DNA from 3 places in the Janthinobacterium amylolyticum genome. Region 2 is predicted to be linked to each of the others. Evidence: predicted binding sites of a transcription regulator. Region 2 holds the regulator's gene; each other region holds the start of a gene.
What was found. The regulator NrdR, encoded in region 2, represses ribonucleotide reductase genes. The targets are predictions, from matches to a motif close to CACNANATNTNGTG.
Positions count from the first base shown of each region.

Region 1: the regulator NrdR is predicted to act here: its motif matches at 3,252-3,265, upstream of ACQ4WR_RS04825 (ribonucleoside-diphosphate reductase subunit alpha).
Region 3: the regulator NrdR is predicted to act here: its motif matches at 3,277-3,290, upstream of ACQ4WR_RS10830 (ribonucleoside triphosphate reductase).

Region 1 is NZ_JBNYXL010000002.1:279,909-287,096, reverse strand. It holds gene ACQ4WR_RS04825 (ribonucleoside-diphosphate reductase subunit alpha) at 39-2,993, opposite strand; gene ampD (1,6-anhydro-N-acetylmuramyl-L-alanine amidase AmpD) at 3,379-3,990, opposite strand; gene ACQ4WR_RS04815 (sigma 54-interacting transcriptional regulator) at 3,990-5,084, opposite strand; gene ACQ4WR_RS04810 (PP0621 family protein) at 5,224-5,484, opposite strand; gene ACQ4WR_RS04805 (cytochrome C assembly family protein) at 5,481-6,284, opposite strand; gene ACQ4WR_RS04800 (hypothetical protein) at 6,622-7,161, shown strand.
Region 2 is NZ_JBNYXL010000014.1:41,082-48,269, forward strand. It holds gene ACQ4WR_RS25390 (pilus assembly protein) at 1-1,509, opposite strand, end outside; gene ACQ4WR_RS25395 (pilus assembly PilX family protein) at 1,662-2,333, opposite strand; gene ACQ4WR_RS25400 (PilW family protein) at 2,336-3,349, opposite strand; gene pilV (type IV pilus modification protein PilV) at 3,346-3,942, opposite strand; gene nrdR (transcriptional regulator NrdR) at 4,658-5,119, opposite strand; gene glyA (serine hydroxymethyltransferase) at 5,425-6,672, opposite strand; ZMP/ZTP riboswitch at 6,784-6,908, opposite strand.
Region 3 is NZ_JBNYXL010000004.1:333,997-341,184, forward strand. It holds gene ubiT (ubiquinone anaerobic biosynthesis accessory factor UbiT) at 3-548, opposite strand; gene ubiV (ubiquinone anaerobic biosynthesis protein UbiV) at 568-1,464, opposite strand; gene ubiU (ubiquinone anaerobic biosynthesis protein UbiU) at 1,604-2,641, opposite strand; gene ACQ4WR_RS10825 (hypothetical protein) at 2,802-3,218, shown strand; gene ACQ4WR_RS10830 (ribonucleoside triphosphate reductase) at 3,337-5,085, shown strand; gene nrdD (anaerobic ribonucleoside-triphosphate reductase) at 5,082-5,282, shown strand; gene ACQ4WR_RS10840 (anaerobic ribonucleoside-triphosphate reductase activating protein) at 5,272-5,979, shown strand; gene ACQ4WR_RS10845 (Pls/PosA family non-ribosomal peptide synthetase) at 6,128-7,188, shown strand, end outside.

The sequences.
Region 1 (7,188 bases), on a different contig from region 2:
GCACCGCAGAACCCGAGAGGGGGCTGCGCAGCAGGTTTTTACTGGCAGGCTTCGCACTCTTCAAAACCGTCATCACCCGGACGCAGGTAGCAGGCTTCGCCATCGGCGTCGTCCGCCGCCGCTGCCACCACTGGCGCCACGGCGACAGCCGCTGCCGCCGCCACGACCGCCGCCTGGGCGCTGTGCGCGCTGGCCGACATGCCGCCGTCGACTGCCACGGCGTTCAGTGCGCCCGTCTTGGAGGTCGATTTCTCCATGTGGGTAGCGGCGATGGTACGCAGGTAGTATGTGGTTTTCAGGCCACGCAGCCATGCCAGTTTGTAGGTTTCGTCCAGTTTCTTGCCCGATGCGCCAGCCATGTAGATGTTCAGCGACTGGGCCTGGTCGATCCACTTCTGGCGACGCGAAGCCGCTTCCACCAGCCAGCTTGGCGACACTTCAAAGGCGGTGGCGTAGATATCGCGCAGGTCTTGCGGAATACGGTCGATCTTCACCAGCGAGCCGTCGAAGTACTTCAGGTCGGAGATCATGACTTCATCCCACAGGTCGCGCGCCTTCAGGTCGCGCACCAGGTAGCCGTTGATCTCGGTGAATTCGCCCGACAGGTTCGATTTCACGTACAGGTTCTGGAACGTCGGCTCGATACAGGCCGATACGCCGATGATGTTCGAGATCGTCGCCGTCGGGGCGATCGCCACGCAGTTCGAGTTGCGCATACCGAACTTGGCGATGCGTTCGCGCACCGGGGTCCAGTCCATGGCCGACGAGGAATCGACTTCCAGGTAGCCGCCGCGTTCTTCAGCCAGCAGTTTCACCGAGTCTTGCGGCAGGATGCCGCGGTCCCACAGCGAACCGGCGTACGATTCATAGCGGCCGCGCTCTTCGGCCAGTTCCGTCGACGCCAGGTAGGCGTAGTAGCAGACGGCTTCCATCGAGGTGTCGGCGAACGACACGGCGGCGTCCGAAGCGAACGGGATGCGCATCATGTGCAGGCAGTCCTGGAAGCCCATGATACCCATGCCGACCGGACGGTGGCGCATGTTCGAATTGCGCGCCTTGTCGACGGCGTAGTAGTTGATGTCGATGACGTTGTCGAGCATGCGCATGGCGGTGCGGACGGTCTTGGCCAGCTTGACGTGATCGAGCTTGCCTTCCTTCATGTGCGCCGGCATGTTGACGGAACCCAGGTTGCAGACGGCGATTTCATCGCTGCTGGTGTTCAGGGTGATTTCCGTGCACAGGTTCGAGCTGTGCACGACGCCGACGTGCGACTGCGGGCTGCGGATATTGCAAGGATCCTTGAACGTGATCCATGGGTGGCCCGTTTCAAACAGCATCGACAGCATCTTGCGCCACAGGTCCAGCGCGGCGATCTTCTTGAAGACGCGGATTTCGCCGGCGGCGGCCTTGGCTTCGTAGCCCAGGTAAGCCTGTTCAAACGCCTTGCCGACCTTGTCGTGCAGGTCTGGCGTGTCCGATGGCGAGAACAGGGTCCAGTCGCCTTTTTCCATGACGCGCTTCATGAACATGTCGGGAATCCAGTTCGCCGTGTTCATGTCGTGCGTGCGGCGGCGGTCGTCGCCCGTGTTCTTGCGCAGGTCGAGGAATTCCTCGATGTCCATGTGCCAGGTTTCCAGGTAGGCGCAGACGGCGCCCTTGCGCTTGCCGCCCTGATTGACTGCCACGGCCGTGTCGTTGACCACTTTCAGGAACGGCACCACGCCTTGCGACTTGCCGTTGGTGCCCTTGATGTGGGCGCCCAGGGCGCGCACTGGCGTCCAGTCGTTACCCAGGCCGCCGGCGAACTTGGCCAACAGCGCGTTGTCCTTGATGGCGTCGTAGATGCCTTCCAGGTCATCGGAGACGGTGCTCAGGTAGCACGACGACAGCTGCGAGCGCAGGGTGCCCGAGTTGAACAGGGTCGGGGTCGAGCTCATGAAGTCGAACGAGGACAGCAGGCTGTAGAACTCGATGGCGCGCGCTTCGCGGTCCGCTTCGTTCAGCGCCAGGCCCATGGCCACGCGCATGTAGAACGCTTGCGGCATTTCGATGCGCACGTCCTGGATGTGCAGGAAGTAGCGGTCATACAGGGTTTGCAGGCCGATGTAGCCGAACTGCAAGTCGCGGTCAGCCACGATGGCTTTGGCCAGGCGCTCCAGGTCGAAGCTGGCGAGTACCGGGTTCAGCAGCTCGGCGGCGATACCCTTGGCAATGTATTGCGGGAAATACGTCAGGTATTCGGCGGCAGCGGCCGCTTGCGGCACTTCCTTGCCGAACACTTCCTTGCGCACCGTGTGCAGCAGGATGCGGGCCGTGACCTGGCTGTAGGCCGGGTCTTTTTCCATCAGCGCGCGCGCCGCCAGGATGGCCGACTTGTGCAGCTCTTCCACCGGCACGCCGTCGTACAGGTTTTTCACGGTTTCGGCCAGGATGGCGTCGGCATCGACGTGCTTTTCCAGGCCGGCGCAGGCAGCGTTGATCAGGTCGCGCACTTCCTGCATGTCCAGCAGGCGGCGTACACCGTTGTCCAGCACGTTCAATTGTGGCGTGGACACTTGCGCGGAGGCACCTTGCGCCTCCTTCTGCAGGCGGCGCTCTTCCATGTGCTTGGCACGGTACAGCACGTAGGCACGCGCCACGTCGTGCTCGCCCGAACGCATCAGCGACAGTTCCACCTGGTCTTGCACGTCTTCAATATGGAAGGTGCCGCCGCCCGGATGGCGACGTACCAGTGCGGCCACCACGCCGTCCGTCAATTGTTCCACCAGTTCGCGGATGCGGGCCGAAGCGGCACCCTGGCCGCCGTTGACGGCCAGGAACGCCTTGGTCATGGCGATGGCGATCTTCGAAGGCTCAAATGCCACCACCGCGCCGTTGCGACGGATGATGCGATAGTCGCCCAAGGCCGCGCCCGTACTCGCCACGCTGTTGGCCGCGCCTGGCGCTGGCGATACTGGCGTTGGATGGATGGAAATATCTTGTGGTGATTGCATTGAAGCTCCCGTTGTCAGCTAAAGTCAGCCTGCAGTTTTGCTGCCGCGTGTGTTGTTGAATAGAACGCCCGATGTTCAGGGTTTCTTCAGTTAATTTTTATTGCCAAATAGTAAATAATGCACAGTCAGAATTGATGCCGCCAACCATCACTGCCCGGCTGGCGCGAAACACGATCAAGGGTGATAAACCGCCAGTTCTCATTGCCATATCAGCAAGTAGGGTGGCTTTGATAATAATTCTGGAAACGTCTGTGATGGCACTACATATAGTCGCTAAGTTCAATTTCTGCACTAATTGTAGTGCCCATCGAAAGGCGATGCAATAGTTTTCCGGCATCCGTCCGCGTAATTTTTTGTCTTTTCTTATACGATTTCGGTTGACTTTTCAGGGCATGGATGGAAAGCCCAACACCCGCGTAGTAAGCGCTAACGCCGCCCGCTCGCGTTGACTTTCCAGCCATATTTCCTGGTATAAATTCCAGTCAAAAAAGGGCCCCGGATCCGTCTTCCTTCCCGGCGCGATATGCTCATGGCCGCGCACTTCGGCCAGTCCGTAGCGCGCCGCCAGCGCCGCCGTCAGTGCCGCCAGCACGCGATACTGCCGCGGCTGGAACGCCACGTGGTCCGAGCCTTCCATTTCGATACCGATGGAATATCCATTGCACTGCGGGCGTCCCTGAAACGAGGACGTGCCGGCATGCCAGGCACGCTGGTCAGCCGAAACATATTGCAACAGCGCACCATCGCGCCGCACAAAAAAGTGCGCCGAGACCTGCAAACCACGCAGGTCGGCAAAAGAAGGATCGGCATTATAGTCTACCCGGCCGGTAAACAAGTCCGACACATGCGGCCCGCCAAAGCTTCCGCCGGGCAAACTGATGTTATGGATCACCAGCAAATCGACAAGCGCGCCTTCCGGGCGGGCATCGCAGTACGGCGATTCGTAGCGCACGGCGCCATCGCACCAGCCATCTTCATCTATCGTCCATGCCATCATCAAGGTCGCGGTTCCTGTATCGTCAACTTTTGCATTTTGTAACGCAACTGGCGCACGCTGATGCCCAGTTGCCGCGCCGCCCGCGCGCGGTGGTAGCGCGCCTGCGCCAGTGCCAGCACGATCATGTCGCGCTCGGCTTGACGCAAATACAATGCCAGTGGCATCGCCGCCGCTTCGCCATGCACCTGCATGCCCGGCAGGGACAATTGCCGCTCCGCCCCGGGCGCGCTGGCGCGCAGGGGCAGCACCGGCGCCAATCCGGCGCCCTCCCCCGGCAACCCCAGGCCATCGACGCTGATCACGCCGCCGTCGGCAAAGGCCAGCGCCCGCTCCAGCACGTTTTCCAGTTCGCGCACATTGCCCGGAAACGCATACGCGCCCAGCGCCGCCAGCACGGCGGGCGCCAGGCCCGCCACCTGGCGCGGCGCCAGAATTGCCTCACATAATACTCCCAGATCGGCCAGCCGTTCACGCAAGGCTGGCACGGCCAGCTCGATCACATTGAGCCGGTAAAACAGGTCCTGGCGGAAGGTACCGGCCGCCACGCCGCGCGCCAGGCCCTGCTGGCTGGCGCACAGGATGCGCACATCGACGGCCTCATCCCGGCTGCCGCCCAGCTTGCGCACGCGGCGCTCCTGCAGCACGCGCAAGAGCTTGACCTGCATCGACAGTGGCAAGTCGTCCACTTCATCGAGCAGCAGGCTGCCGCCATGGGCCGCCTGGAACAGGCCCTGCCGTTCGTGCGCGGCGCCCGTGTAGGCGCCCGGACGGCAGCCGAAGAATTCCGCTTCCATCAGCGCTTCAGGGATGGCGCCGCAATTGACAGCGATAAACGGGCAAGCTGCCCGCGCGCCCTGCGCATGGATGGCACGCGCCACCAGCTCCTTGCCGCTGCCCGATTCACCACGGATGGCGACGGGTGCGGCGCAACGGGCGATGCGGCCGATCTGCGCGCGCAGCGCCTGCATGACGGCCGAGTCACCGACCAGGGGCGGCGCGAACGGCAGGGCGCCGGTCGCCCTCTTCTCGGCAATGGCCAGGCTGGGTGCACTGGCGCTGGCAGTGGCACTGTGGCTGAAGCTGTGGCTGGGCATGGCGGCGAGCCTTTCTGCGAAAGCGCGATGCGGCGCTTCCTGCAGATGCTACGCCTGGCGGACGGCGGGGGGCGTTACGATACGGCTGAGCAATGCGGGACAAGCAACGCCGGATCAGCGATGCCGCTGGGCACGCCGCTTACAAGGTGGCGTGCGCGTGGCTGCAGTAATCGTGGCCCTTGGCCTGCACGTTTTCGGAGGCCGGGTAATACACGCCGCAATGGGCGCAGCACAGCATCAGCTCGGCGTCAGGCAATTCCTGCGGCCGCGCGGGCGGCGTAAACGGGTTTGGCCGCTGCTGCTGTTGCGCGCGGGCGCGCTGCTGCATGCCCCGGATCTTGCTGCGGATCGCAAACAGCACCAGGAAGACCAGCGCCAGCCAAAACAAAACACGTGTCATGCGAATCCTCGGTGTAAAACCACTTCAAGTACAAAACGGCTGCCGACATAGGCCAGCAGCAAGGTAGCGAAACCGGCCAGGGTGAAGCTCAGGGCCGTCTTGCCGCGCCAGCCGCGAAAGCGGCGTCCGGCCAGCAGCGAGGCGAACAGCAGCCACGACAGCATGGTAAACACGGACTTGTGATCCCAGTTCAGCGCCTTGCCAAACAGCTGTTCGGAAAAGACGATGCCCGACAGCACGGTCAGGCTGAGCAGAATGAAGCCCAGGCCAATCATGCGGAACAATAACTTTTCCATCGTCAGCAGGGCCGGCAGCTGGTCCAGCGCGGTGCCGATGAAGCCGCGGCTTTCGCTGCGCGTATGCAGGCGCGATTCCTGCAGCGCCATCAGCACGGCGTGGAAAGCGGCGATCGTCAGGGTGCTGTAGGCAAGCACGGCCACGGCAATATGCCAGCCGAAGACGGCCGACTTGCCTTCCATGCTGACCTGGCTGCCGGGAAAGGCCCAGGCCAGGCCGATGGCGATGACGGCGCTGGGCATGACCATGCGGCGCAAGCCATCGAGGCTGAAATTGCGGTTCTCGATCCAGTACGCGCCAACCGACACCCATAGCGCGGCCGACAGCATGGCCGAAAAGCCGAAGCGCAAGGTGCCTGGCGCCATCAGGTCGAACCACAAGGTGGCGGCATGCGCCAGCCATGCGGCACCGGTCAGCCCGGCAATGAGCCGGCCACGGGACGAGGGGAGCACCGCGCACACTGTATACAAGAGCGCGGCGACGAGAAAGAAATAAGTCTGCATGTTTTAAGTTTACACCATAGCCGGCAAGCGCGATTCAAGCGGCAGCCCGGGCGGCAGGCACGACGCCGCCAGCCGATCACCGCCAGCCTGCCATGATATCGCGCCTGAGGCGTGACAGGGTGGCGTGCCCTCAAGATTTTGCCAATCTTTCCCGGGCTGGCGGACCGCATGCGCCGGCGATGTTGCCATCTTGATTAGCCAGTCCTATAATTATATCCACAGAGCAACTTTCAACTACCGTTACTTCCTTTCACCACTCTCCTTGACCATGTTCTCTTTCAAAAAATTTTCCTCGACTTTCCTCCTGCTGGCCGCCTGCACTGTATTAAGCGGCTGCATGAAAGACGCACCGTCCCAGTCCACCTACGAGGAATATTTCCGCACGTCTATCCAAAGCTATGACCTGTACAAGGATTACTTTGAGATCGCGAAGCTGGAAAAGCTGAATGGCTGGAAAGAAAACGAACAGTATGAAATCAAGGGCTCGGCCATCCTGCGCGCCAAGGTGGGCTACCTGGAATTGCTGGCCGACGTGGCCGACAAGCTCGAAACGCAAGCCAAGACGGACAGCTCCGTGGGCATGAGCATGGGGCTGGGCCTGATGGCGCGCGGCATGGGCGGCGAAAACAAGGCCTTCCGCGACTTCTGGGCGCAGCAACAAGAAAAGCAGGCGATTCCCGCAACACTGCTGGCGCGCCAGGCAGCCATGACGGCCGAGCGCTTCGACAACCTGCTGCAATGGGCGGACCAGATCGTGCTGGACAATTACGGCGCCATCATCAATCGCCAGCTCAAGAAAGGCGATGAACTGACGCGCATCTACACCCTGAGCTTCCGGCAGACGGAGAAGGGCTGGATGGGCTTTAACGCGCGCTAAGCTCCACGCGCCGCGCCAATGAAAAAA
Region 2 (7,188 bases):
ATGCGACCAGTACGCCAGGCCCGCCACATGGTAGCTGACCCCATCCGCCCCGCCGGCCAGCATTTCCAGCCCGGCCAGTTCGGGCCGTGGCGCCGGATTGCCCTGCGCGCCACCGCTTTCCAGCATCCCCACGGCGCTGGTCCAGGCCATGGTATCGAGCGGGGGCAGCGCAAAGGCATCCGTGGGACGCGCGCGGTCGCTGGCATGGACGGCGCCGCCTGGGACGGAAAGATTGCCTGGCACGTAGCGGTCAGCGGCCATGCCCGCATCGCCAAGGCTGACGACAATATGGCGCTGGCAGCTGGCCGTCTGCGGATCGCTCCACTGGTCTACAACCGGCAAGCCATCGTCGACGGCTGGCGGCGCCGTGGCGGGCGGCACCACGGGACTGGCCTGCCGCCCCTGCAGGTAGCGCAACGATTCGTACAGCAATTCGGCCAGCGGCGCCGCGCCCGCGTAGGCGCCCTGGCGCGCCGGGTTACTGTGGCCCAGGCCGTTGATGTAAGCGGTCACCCCGCCGTCATGGCCGCCACCGTGGCCATGCTCGAGGAACACGCCCGTCAGCGGATGCCATTCGGCATCGGGATTGTCCTGCGCCACGAAGCTGGGCGCCAGCCAGCGCTGCCGGCCTACGTGGGCCAGCGGCGCGCGCAGCACGCCGCCATACATATGGTTGACCGAAGGGCTGACTGAAGGGCTGACGACAGGGGGGACGTCGGGCGGGACGCCGTTCAGATGGCCAAAGACGCCCACGCGCACCCTGCCGCCCAGACGCTGCAGGGCGCCGACCGGCTTGTATTGCTTGCCGTACGCCAGGCACAAGTCGCCGCGCAGCGGTCCCTCGCTGGCATCGCACACGCGCACCCTTGCCAAAAACACCCCATGCGTGCCCGCTGCGCCGGGCGCGTCGCAACTGCCACTGCCACTGCCAGGCAGGCTGGCGTCGCCAAACAGCAGGCGGTTGCGGCAAGAAACGATGGCCACTTGCGCCAGCGCAAATGGCGTCGCGGCGGCCACGCCCTGGCGCAAGACCTTGCGCGGAAAATAATCGGCATGGGCGAAAAAATCCGGGCCGCTGGCGCCATCGGGCAGATAGGCCCGCTGCAGGACCGTCTTGCGCACTTCATCGATGACGCGCGCGCCGCCCGTCAATGCATAGCGGACGATGTCGAGCATGCTGGCACTGGCCCAGTTCAGGAAATTGCCACTGAAACTATCGCCGCCACAGCCATGCAGCGCATCGGCCGGCTTCAGCACGGAGAAGTAAGCGGTCGCTACGCGCAAATCCGGCAGCATGGCGCCATCCTTGCTGCGATACGGATACACATAGCACATGCGCGCGTCGAAATAGCCGGCGTACTCGCGCTGTGGCAGATACTCGCCGCCATGCGCGGCAGCGGCCGCCGCATGCGTAAGCGACAGATTGAGCAGCAGGTTCGGCGGCACTCTGGCGCCCTGCAAGCCCGCATCGGCCCGTTCCAGCGCCACCGCCGGGGTTGCCGCCTGCACGGGCTGAAAAAACAGGCACAGCAGGCAAAGCAGGCAGCATCGGCAGCACAGGCAGGCCGCCAGCCGGACCCGCGCCGCGCGCAAGCATGAAGACCAGTGCACAGCCCGACGCGGCTGTCCACGTGGATCAGCGCATCCAAGCTGCGGCGCCATCACGGCCCCGCTCCCGCCGCCGCTTTGCGGTAATAGCTTTGCAGCACCACCTGCGTGCTTTCCTGCGCGCCGAAGCCGATGGCCGTGATGCGGTACAGATAACTGGGATTGAGCAGCTTGCCCTCAGGCGTGCCCGCCTCCTCGCCCGGCGCATGGAAGGGCAACAGTTCGATCAGATAGCGGGGACGCCGGAACGGCAGATAGCCTTGTCCCGTCTGCATGGCCGCACCCGTATAGTGCCCGTGCGGCACGAAGCGGTTGCCACTGGCGCCGTCCGGCGCATCGAGCGCCATGGCCAGCCATAGCGGCGGCATGCCCTTGGCAGCCGCCAGGCACAAGCCCAGCTGGCCACTGCCCGCCTCGCCGCAGCCATCGAGGAAGCCGGCGGCGCTGTCCGGCGCAAACAGGCTGCTGCGCCCGGGCGCGCCGGGCAAGCCTTCGATATCGTTCTGCGCATCGAGCAACGCTTCCTCCGCGGCCTGGAACGCGATATGCCGGTCGCGTTCGCCGCGTGCCGCCTTTTCGCCCTGCAAGGCCATCTGCGCCGCCGACACGCCCAGCAGCAGGACCACGACCAGCAAGCACAGCACGTAGACGAGGGTGGCGCCCCGCTGGCGCAAGGGCTCGGGTCCGGCTCGGCAACTGGCAATGGCCATGGCGATGACAGTCATGGCTAACTCCCGCCGTTGCGCAGCATGATGCTCATCTGCACCATCTGCCGTGGCCGGCCCTGCGCCGCGGCGGGCAGCGCCGCCCGCACAATGCGCACGCCCGGATCGCCTGCGCCGTGCGCCTCGGCATACGCTTGGCCGAACAGGTCGAACTGCGCCGGCCCCATGTCATCGGCTTTGCCTACGGCGCCAGAGTCGCCATGCAGCAGCAACGCCACGCGCACGCCGACAATGCGCTTCCAGTGCGTGCGGCGGAACAAGTCGCGCTGGCGCTCCGCGGCGCTGGCCCCGACCAGCACCAGCGCGGCGTCGTAGGCATCCAGCGCGCTGGCATGGACATAGCGGTTGGCCACGCCATCGGCAGGCGTATCTGTATCGACGCCGTACAGAACTTGAAAACCGTCGACGCCGCGAATGATGGCATCGGCGCCCCAGCCATTGGCGCCACGGTATTTGCAGCGCAATTCGGCCTCGCCATCGGCACCCTCGGCAACATAGAAAATGCTCCAGCCCCGCTGGGCTTCCGTTTGCGCGGCACCCACGCCGAAGCCGGCGCAATTGAGCACGGAGCCATCGCCGCCGGCGTCGTCGCCCGCGCCGTAATAGCGCAAGGCCAGCACATCGCTGCCATGCACGGCGTCGGGCAGCGACTGGCTGATGCCGTCGCTGTTCTTGCCCAGGCTGCGCGCGTCAAGTCCGGCGATATTGGCGCTGTCATGCGTGGCGTGGGCGACGGGCGCGGCGCTGCTGTCCCAGTTGACATAGGCTGTCTGCCGCACGGCGCGGGCGATGGTGTCGAGCGCATAGCGGCCGTTATCGTCGAGACGCGCGCTGGCGGACTGGCCAGCGTAGCTGCCGCCAGCCGCCAGCAGCACGGCACTGGCGGCAAGCATCAGCAAGGCACCCAGCGCCATGCCCACCAGCATTTCTACCAAGCTCAGGCCGCCATGCCGGCGCCAGTGTCCACGGTGGCCGCGCCTGCTGCCGCCGGCTTGGCTGGCCGCCTCGCCGTTCATGCCCCGCCCCCACCCACTTGCAAGGCCAGCTTGGGCAGTGCGACGCCATCGCCATTCTGGACCGGCTGGCCATTGGCATGCCGGCCACGCCAGCCCAGCTTGATGACGACGGGCGCGCCCTTGCCGCCGCTGCACGTCCAGTGCAAACCTTGCGCGGACGCATCCCACGCTTGAACGTCGCGGCAGATATGCAGGCGCGCGCCCGGCAGGCTTGCGTGCAGTTGCTGGCGCCATTCGGCGATATCGAACTGCGCCAGCTGCACGGCGCTGCAGGCGGCGGCGCCAAAACAGGCGGGGCCACCGGCCGGGGCAGGCGCGGCGCCGTCAGGCGGCTCTTCATAGGAGACGCCGAGATAGGCATTGCCGGCATCGGGGCCATGCATCAGCACGCTATTCGCACGCATGCGCTCGGCCATGCCGGCGGCCAGCTGCACCGCGCTCGACAGCAATGCCGATTCATGGCGCGCGCGCAGGGAAGTCAGATGCAGGATGCTGGCGCCAAGCAGGCCCAGCGCCAGCAAGAGCAGCGACACCAGCACCTCGACCAGGGTGCTGCCGCCCATCATCACCATGCCGCGGCCGCCGTTGCGCATCGAGTACTCCTTTTTCGCAGAAAGAGTCGCAGGAACAGGCGGCCCAGCTACACGATAGGCGTGCGCGCACATCTGGACATGAGCTAGCGCAAACGGCGGTGGAATGGCGATAAAAAGACAGCAAAAACGGGACTTGTATTGATCAGCCGGCTTGCCAGCAGAAAAAATAGCTGGATGGAACGACCATGGCACGCGCCGATGATGCTGGCAGAAATGCATGGTGGAGACGTGCCGCGACGGGTACCTGCCGCGGCCGCTGGCGCCTCAGGAGAGGCGGCAATCGCGCAGCGACACAGAGGGCCGGTGTCCGGCACGCGCAAGACACAAGCAAAGCCCGGACACGGCGCCGCGCCGCGATGACTGCAAACGCCGGGCGCCCGGCGCGGCGGGCATGGCGCATCCATTTGATACACCGCAAGGTTCAATCAGATAGGGTCAAGCGTGCTGCAGGCACGTGAAGAAAACGCAGAAGCGGCAGCCGCAGCAGAAGCAGACGCAGCAGCAGAAGCAGACGCAGCAGCAGCAGCAGCAGCGCGGGGCATCCAGGAGACTGCCAGCAGGAACCGGCGGCTTCCGCGAAACCGGCGAAAAAAACCCGCAAAACCCGCAAAACCGGCACGGAACCGGCAAGCACCCTGCACGAGACCGGCACAAGACCGATAAGAAACCGGGGCAAGAGCACGGGGCAAGAGCATCCCGGCGCAAAACGCGCCGCCTACGGCTTGCGCGCCTGCCCCACTTCGGCAATCGCATCCTGGAACTCGGCCAGGTCTTCGAAGTTCTTGTACACGGAAGCGAAGCGGATATACGCAATCTTGTCGAGGCGCTTCAATTCCTGCATGACGAGTTCGCCGATATAACCGGAATCGACTTCACGCAAGCCGCTGGTCAGCAGTTTTTCCTGGATGGAGGCGATGGCCGTATCCACGGAGGCGGCCGCGACGGGGCGCTTGCGCAAGGCCAGCATCAAACTGCCGCGCAACTTATCCGCAGCGAACTCCGTCCGGCTGCCATTCTTTTTGACGACGGCCGGCATGATAAGTTCAATGCGCTCGTAGGTGGTAAAACGCTTGTCGCACTTGCTGCAGCGGCGGCGGCGCCGGATGGCATCCCCTTCCTCCGATACGCGCGTATCGAGAACCTGGGTATCGCCGTGCTGGCAAAATGGACATTTCATGGGCTGGCTACAACTTTATAGTAATAATTACGGGAAATCGCCGCCCTTAAATCAACGGGCGCCCGAATCACTCCGGGCGCCCGTGGGCACGACTGGAATGTGTCATACACAATCTTACTCTGTATGACACATTCTGGACAAACAATTAGAGACTATTCCGGTAAGGAGCGTCTGCAGCAGATTGCTCATCGGTCGCGCGGACAAGGCGCGAGGAGGACGCATGGCGAGCCATGCTACGACGGGCAACGCAGTACCCGCTTCCGCGGGGTGTCTGCTGCGGATGTATTCTTTACCGGAACAGGCTCTTAAGCTGCGTATACCGGATGGGCATCGGCCAGCACTTTCACGGCCGCTTTCACGCGTTCGATGGTGGCGGCGTCATGCGGATTGTCCAGCACGTCGGCGATCAGGTTGCCCACTTCTTCCGCTTGCGCTTCCTTGAAACCGCGCGTCGTCATCGCCGGGCTGCCCAGGCGGATACCCGAGGTGACGAAGGGTTTTTGCGGGTCGTTCGGAATACCGTTCTTGTTGCAGGTGATGTGCGCGGAACCGAGGATGGCTTCGGCTTCCTTGCCCGTCAGGTTCTTGGCGCGCAGGTCGACCAGCATGACGTGCGATTCGGTGCCGCCGGAAACGATACGCAGGCCGCGCTTGATCAGGGTCTTCGCCAGCACGTCGGCGTTCTTGACCACTTGCTTCTGGTATTCGACGAACTCGGGGCTCAGCGCTTCCTTGAAGGCAACAGCCTTGCCGGCGATCACGTGCATCAGCGGGCCGCCCTGGATGCCAGGGAAGATGGCCGAGTTGATGGCTTTTTCGTGTTCGGCCTTCATCAGGATGATGCCGCCGCGCGGGCCGCGCAGCGATTTGTGCGTGGTCGAGGTGACGAAGTCGGCGAACGGCACCGGGTTCGGGTACAGGCCGGCGGCGATCAGGCCCGCGTAGTGGGCCATGTCCACCATGAAGTAGGCGCCAACTTCCTTGGCGATCTTGCCGAAGCGCTCGAAGTCGATCTTTTTCGAGAAGGCGGACGCACCGGCGATGATCAGCTTTGGCTTGCGTTCGCGGGCCAGGCGTTCCATGGCTTCGTAGTCGATGTCTTCTTCGGCCGTCAAGCCATAGGACACAACATCGAACCACTTGCCGGACATGTTCAGCGGCATGCCGTGGGTCAGGTGGCCGCCTTCGGCCAGCGACATACCCATGATCAGGTCGCCTGGTTTCAACATGGCGAAGAACACGCCCTGGTTCGCCTGCGAGCCCGAGTTCGGCTGCACGTTCGCGCATTCGGCGCCGAACAGCTGCTTCACACGGTCGATGGCCAGTTGCTCGGCGACATCGACGTACTCGCAGCCGCCGTAGTAGCGCTTGCCCGGGTAGCCTTCGGCGTACTTGTTTGTCAATTGCGAACCTTGCGCTTCCATCACGGCTGGCGAGGTGTAGTTCTCCGACGCGATCAGTTCGATGTGATCGTGCTGGCGCGTGTTTTCTTTTTGAATGACGGCGAACAATTCAGGATCGACGTTGGCGAGGGTATGATCTTTTGCAAACATGTAAAAACTCCAAGTATGAGGGTGCTTGTACTGGCAGGTTGGATCGAATGAGGGGAGCCGGCGTTAAGTGAATAACAACATTGGACGGGCAGCCTCTTCGTGCTTTTCCATAGTGGCTACCCAGGCGAACGGCTGATGAAAAATCTCACGTTTCCCGGTGGGTGCCCACCTTTCGCCGGTTTGCCGACCGCCGATGAGGAAGATCGCCCGACTTTTCGCCAGTCACGTGAGACGTAATGGAATGCAAATTGTAAGTTAAGTGCCCAAATTGAGCAAGGAATGCAACGGTGCGGCTATAATCGCCGCGCGCCACCGCAGCCCGGGCGCGCCGCGGGCCACGCCCGGGGACTAGGCGCCGGTTCTTAAGCTGAACTTAAACCTGGCCAGGGCATGTAAGCGTATGTTACGAGGCTTGCCATTGCGCCCCCCGGATTTACAATGCTGCGGTGCAACTTGCATGCCGCTTTTGCATGGCATTCCGGCAAACGCTTTCAGTCACTACAAGAAAAATCGCGT
Region 3 (7,188 bases), on a different contig from region 2:
TGCTAGCCGCCGCGCGCGCCGCGGTCGCGCAAGTGGGCCAGCACGCGGCGCGGTCCCAGCGCATGCAGGTCGAACGGCGGCAGCTCGATGGCGTCGAGCGTGTTCTTGAACAGCAGGCCCAGTTCCGTGTCGCCTTCAAGGCTCAGGCGCCGGCTGAAGAACAGGGTGTCCGGGTCTTCCTGGCGCCGCGCCAGCAGCATCAGATCATGCACGCTGGCGGCAATGCACAGCTCCGGCACGTCCACATAACGCTCGGCCACGAAGACCGTGCCCTGCCACTCGAAATCGAAGGCGATGCCCGCGTCGAGCAGGCGCAAGCGCAGGCTGCGCCCTTCCAGGCTGCGCCGCACGTCGTCGGGCAGCTGCGGCGCCAGCAGCCGGTTCAATCCCTGCACGAACAGCCAGGACGCGGGATACGGCGGCAGCTTGGACAGCAGATCGGCCAGCGGTTCCGGCAGGCGGTACGACGGCCCCGCCTTGCAAGAGCCGTGGGTAGCGGAAACCGGCACCGGGGCCGGGACGGGCAGTCTTTCCAGTTGGTCTTGCATGATCATCCTTTCGATACGCTCAATGGGCGGTGTGCTGTTCCATGCCGGGCTGGCCATACCAATAGCCATCGCAGGCGCCGGCCGGCTGGCAGGCGGCCAGCTGCGCCTGGGCGCCGATGCCGCTGACCTGGCCGCGCCGCGCGCGGTCAAAGATGGCGATGATTTTTTCCGTGTTCATCGCCTGCGGGCTGATGCGCGCCACGGCCACGCCCATGTCGCGCATGGCGTCGAGTTCGCGCACCAGGTTGTAGACCAGCGCGGACTGCGTCTGCGTGCCATTGAGTACCAGGAACGGCACTTCATCGCGCGTGCGCAGCAGCAAGCCGTCCGGCTCTTCCAGGCAGCTGTAGCCGCAATCGTCCTTCGGCAGATTGCGGTTGCGCGCCGTGAAGCAGCGCGCGGAAAACGCCAGCGGCATGCGGCCGTAGGCAAAGACTTCCGTCTCCAGCCCCTGCGGTTTCTGGCGCTGCATTTCGGCCAGCGCCGCCTGGCCCATTTCCAGCGGCATCACCCAGCGCCGCGCACCCAGGCGCGCCATCAGTTGCAGGCTGGGGCCATTGAACAGGTTCAAATGCGGACCGGCGACGAAGGGCGCACCCTTTTCCATGCAATGCACGGCGCCCATGTCGTTCGCCTCGACGCAATAGCGGCCATTGGCCGTGATACGGCGCAGGGTCGCCAGTTCGGCGCCCGCCTCGATCAGCGCCTGCGTCGACAGCACCACTTCCTTGCCGCTGGCCGTCAGCATGTCGGCGATATCGAGCCAGTCGCCCAGGCGCAGTTCGTGCCGTCGCGAGCACACGGTCTCACCCAGGTAGACGATATCGACGGCCGACGTGGCCATCTGCTGGTAAAACTCGAAGACGGTCCCGCGCGGCCAGTAGTACAGCAAGGGACCCAAAGATAGTTTCAGCATGCCTTTTCCAGTATTTTTTAAGCTGCAAAGCCGTTGCGAACGGCTCGCGGCGTGGTCGAGAAGCGCAACCGTGGCATAGCACGGCGCCGCCGAGGCGGTGAGCATCGCAGGCGCGCCTCGCGACGCGCCGCAGGTTTTGCTATTTCCAGGAGCGATGGTAGGCGCCCAATGTGTGCTGCTGTCCTTCGGCCAGCTTGTCCATGGCCGCCATCCAGCCCGGCCTGACTGCGTAGCGCGCATTGCCTTCGCGGCAGGCGTCGATTGCTTCGCGCCACACGCGCGTCACCTGCGCCACGTAGGCGGGGCTGCGCTGGCGTCCTTCGATCTTCACGGCGCGTACGCCCATGGCGATCAGCTGTGGCAGCAGCGCCAGGGTATTCAAGCTGGCCGGTTCCTCGATGGCGTAATACTCTTCGTCGTTGACTTCGAAACGCCCCTTGCACAGGGTGGGATAGCTGGCGTTTTCGCCCGGCGCGTAGCGGTCGATCAGCACGCCGTTCAGGCGCGACTCCAGGCCTTGCGGCGTTTCCAGCCAGCGCACGGCTTTCGCCGGCGAGCACACGCCGTGCGTGTTCGGCGCCTCACCCGTCGCATACGACGACAGCGCGCAGCGCCCCTCGACCATCACGCACAGGCTGCCGAAGCCGAAGACCTCGATCTCGACTTCCGTCTTGCTGATCAGCTGCTCGACCTGTGCCATGGACAGCACACGCGGCAGCACGGCGCGGGCGATGCCGAAGTGTTCATGGTAAAAATTGATGGCTTCGTAGTTCGTGGCCGAGCCCTGCACGGACAAATGCAGGCGCAGTTGCGGATGGTGCTCGCTGGCGTAGGCCATCAGGCCCGGGTCGGCGACGATCATGGCGTCGATGCCCGCCAGCGCGGCGCGGTCGATGGCGCTGCGCCACACGGCCCAGTTGTGCGGCTGCGGATAGGTGTTCAGCGCCAGCAGCACCTTGCGGCCATACTGGTGGGCGTAGCGCACGCCCTCGGCGATGGCCTTTTCATCGAAATTGAGGCCGGCGAAATTGCGCGCATTGGTAGCGTCGCGAAAGCCCAGGTAAACGGTGTCGGCGCCATTGTCGACGGCCGCTTTCAGGGCAGGCAGGCTGCCGGCGGGACAGACCAGTTCCAGCGGTCCGGCCACGCGGGTGGCGGTGGTTGATTCAAGCATCATGATGTTCACATTCCTGTGTCGGCTCAGGGTGCAGACTATAGCCCCGCGCTGGCAGCGCAGTCCTTGACGCAGGTGAAGGAATGCATGCATGACTGGCGCGTGTTCAACTTGCTTGACCTGGCTGTAAAATGCCCACCTCGACCCTGTTCCCACGACCGCCATGCCCCGCAAACCGCTGCTCATTTTCCTGCTGACCCTGTTTCTCACCGTACTGCAAATCCAGTGGGCCTCGCCCGCCGACGGTTATGACGCCGAGGCGCTGAACATCCTCTCGCCAGAGGCGCTGGGCGCCTGGGCCGGCATGCTGCTGCTGTTCCTGCAAGCCGTCTTCGCCCGCCGCGCCATGCCCGTGGCACGCCAGGCAGCCATCTGTACCGGCCTGCTGGCCGTCTACTGGCAGCTGGCCAATTACGTCACCTTCGACGCGCGCGTGGCCAGCTGGAGCACCTACTCGGCGCTGGAAATCTGGACGCACGTGCTGCCCGCCTCCATCATCAGCATCGCCATCTGCGGCAGCGCCTGGTGCGGCGCCACGTGGCTGATCCTGCGCCAGGCGGGCGTGAAAAAAAACCGCTGAGGCGTTTTTTTCACCTGGGTCAAGGATTCGCCAGGCAATCGCACGCGCCCTTTGACGCCACTATATTTAGTGATTAATCTCCATAAAAACACCGCATGTTGTGTTTATTGGAGGTTTCATGACGACGAATGCAGTTCTTCCATCACGCGGCCAGGTCGATGTCGCCGCGTCCATCAATGAATACCTGGAACGGCGCGACTGGCGTGTCAACGCCAACGCCAACCAGGGTTATTCGCTGGGCGGCCTGATACTCAATGTGTCGGGCAAGGTGATCGCCAACTACTGGCTGGACCAGGTATATCCGCCCGACGTGGGCGCCGCGCACCGCGAGGCAGCCCTGCACATCCACGACCTCGACATGCTGGCCGGCTATTGCGCCGGCTGGTCGCTGCGCACCCTGCTGCATGAAGGCTTGAACGGCGTGCCGGGCAAGATCGAGTCCGGCCCGCCGAAGCACATGTCGAGCGCCATTGGCCAGATCGTCAATTTTCTCGGCACCCTGCAAAACGAGTGGGCCGGCGCGCAGGCGTTCAGCTCCTTCGACACCTATATGGCGCCGTTCATCCGCAAGGACGGCCTGCGCTACGAAGACGTGCGCCAATACATGCAGGAGCTGATCTTCAACCTCAACGTGCCGTCGCGCTGGGGTACGCAGACGCCGTTCACCAACCTGACGTTCGACTGGGTCTGCCCGGACGACCTGCGCGAGCAGATTCCCGTCATCGCCGGCCAGGAAATGAACTTCAGCTATGGCGAGCTGCAGGCGGAAATGGACATGATCAACCGCGCCTACATCGAGATCATGATGGCGGGCGACGCCAAGGGCCGGGTCTTCACTTTCCCCATCCCCACCTACAACATCACCGAGGATTTCGACTGGCATAGCGACAACGCGCAGCGCCTGTTCGAAATGACGGCCCGCTACGGCCTGCCCTACTTCCAGAACTTCATCAATTCGGAACTCAAGCCGAACATGATCCGCTCCATGTGCTGCCGCTTGCAGCTGGACTTGCGCGAACTGCTGAAACGCGGCAATGGCCTGTTCGGTTCCGCCGAGCAGACGGGTTCCCTGGGCGTGGTGACCATCAACTGCGCGCGCCTGGGCCATTTGTGGCGCGGTGACGAAGCAGCCTTGCTGGCGGACCTGGACCGTCTGCTGGAACTGGGCAAGACCAGCCTGGAAATCAAGCGCCGCACCATCGAGGAGCTGATGCAGCAAGGCCTGTTCCCGTACACGAAACGCTACCTGGGCACCCTGCGCAATCACTTTTCCACCCTGGGCGTGAACGGCATCAACGAAATGATCCGCAATTTCAGCGCCGACGCTTACGACATCACGAGTCCGGAAGGCCACGCGCTGGCCGTGCGCCTGCTTGACCACGTGCGTGAGCGCATGGTGCAATTCCAGGAAGAGACGGGCCACATGTACAACCTGGAAGCGACACCGGCCGAGGGAACCACCTACCGCTTCGCGCGCGAAGACCGCAAACGCTATCCCGCCATCCTGCAGGCGGGCACCAGCGACAATCCGTATTACACGAATTCCTCGCAGCTGCCCGTCGGCCACACGGACGACCCGTTCGAGGCCCTGGAATTGCAGGATGCCCTGCAGCGCAAATACACGGGCGGCACCGTGCTGCACCTGTACATGACGGAAGCACTGTCCGACGCCAACGCCTGCCGCGAACTGGTAAAACGCGCGCTGAGCCGCTTCTCGCTGCCCTACATCACCGTCACGCCCACTTTTTCCATCTGCCCGCGCCACGGCTACCTGGCCGGCAAACATGAATTCTGCCCCACCTGCGACGCGGAGCTGATCGCCCGCAAGCAGGCCCACCCTGGCCCATCACTTGAGGAAACGCCATGAACGCACGTCCCGACTTCACTCCCGCCATCACCCTGCTCGACTCCGAACGCCAGCGCTGCGAAATCTGGACACGCGTGATGGGCTACCACCGCCCCGTCGCCTCGTTCAACATCGGCAAGCAGGGGGAATTCCACGAGCGCCAGTATTTTACGGAAGCGAGCGCCAAGGTTGGCCGGCCCGCCTGCCATGGCGCTTGAACTGAAAGTGGGCGGCCTGACGCCCTTTTCCGCCAGCGACTATCCGGGCAAGCTGGCGGCCGTGGTCTTCGTGCAGGGCTGCCCCTGGCGTTGCGGCTATTGCCACAACCCCCATTTACAGGCGCGCACGCCGGAAGGCGTGATGCCCTGGCAGGACGTCTTGACCTGGCTGCGCCGCCGCGTGGGCCTGGTCGATGCGGTGGTCTTCAGCGGCGGCGAAGCGTGCATGGACCCGGCGCTGGAGCGCGCCATGCACGACGCCAGGGCACTGGGGTTCGGCATCGGCCTGCACACGGCCTGCATCTATCCGCAGCGCCTGCAGGAAGTGCTGCCGCTGGTCGACTGGGTCGGCTTCGACATCAAGGCGCCGTTTGCCGACTATCGTCATGTAACCCGCGTGGCCGGCAGCGGCGACCCGGCGCGCGCCTGCCTGGAAGCGATCGTTGCCAGCGGCGTGGCCCACGAATGCCGCACCACCGTGCATCCGGATCTGCTGCCGGACGAACAGCTGCTGGCCCTGGCCAGCACCCTGGCCGCGAAAGGCGTCAACAACTACGTGCTGCAGCAGTTCCGCGCCGAAGGCTGCCTCGATACGGCACTCACCGGCCGCCCCCTGCACGGCTATCCTGACGCGCAGACATTGGCGCATATCGGCGCCATGTTTCCGCGTTTTACATTCCGTAATGTTGGCAACTGAGCCTGCCGCCACATAATTGTGGAAAGCACCGCAAAATTCCCCGTTCTGCAACGCTGAAAAGTCTGGTGTGCTGTAATGTAGCAAGTGTGCCGCGCACCGCGCGCGGCCCGTTTGCTCCCTCATTCAGCATTACAGATAAGCGTCATCCATGAACGATTTCACCGCAGCCAGCCCAGGCACTCCCTCCACCCACGCCGATATCCTGTACGGCCCGCCGCGACCGGATCTGCTGCGCGAGGAAGTGCTGGCCGACCTGCTGGAAGCGACGGCCCGCCGCTGCCCGGAACAGACTGCCCTGATCGATGGCGCGCGCCGCATCACGTATGCGCAACTCGACGCGCAGGCGGGTCTGGCCGCTTCGCGCCTGGTGGCGGCCGGCGTCAAGCCCGGCGACATCGTGGGCCTGTGGCTGCCGCGCGGCGCCCATCTGCTGCTGATGCAGGCGGCGATTGCCAAGGCGGGCGCCGCCTGGCTGCCCGTCGATGAAGACACGCCAGTCGAGCGCCTGCAAGTGTGCCTTGATGACGCCAACGGAGCCGGTGTCGTCAGCTGCGCGCAATTTGCGCCGCGCCTGGCCGACGCGGGACTGGGCCGTCCCGTATGGACGGCGGAAAGCCTGCTGGCGCCGGCCGCGCCGGGCGAACATCTGCCCGCGCGCGGCAAAGTTCTGCCCGAGCACCCGGCCTACGTCATCTACACGTCCGGCTCCACGGGCAAGCCCAAGGGCATCTTGATCAATCAGCGCAGCATCTGCCACTTCCTGCGCAGCGAAAACGCCGTGCTGGAAGTGGCGCAGTCCGACACCGTCTACCAGGGCTTTTCCGTCGCCTTCGACATGTCGTTCGAGGAAATCTGGATCGCCTACCTGGTGGGCGCCACCCTGTGGCTGGGCCCCAAGGACATATCGGGCGACCCGGAAGCGCTGCCGCGCGCGCTGGCCGCCAATCACGTCACGGTGCTGCATGCCGTGCCGACCCTGCTGGCCCTGTTCGCCGAGGACGTGCCAGAACTGCGCCTGATCAACCTGGGCGGCGAGATGTGCCCCGAGTCGCTGGTCGAGCGCTGGTCGCGCCCGGGCCGCGCCATGTTCAATACCTATGGCCCCACGGAAGCCACCGTCTCGTGCAGCCTGGCGCGCCTGCGCCCCGGCGAACCGGTCACCATCGGCACGCCGCTGCCCAACTACGGCTTGCTAGTGCTGCAGGTGGC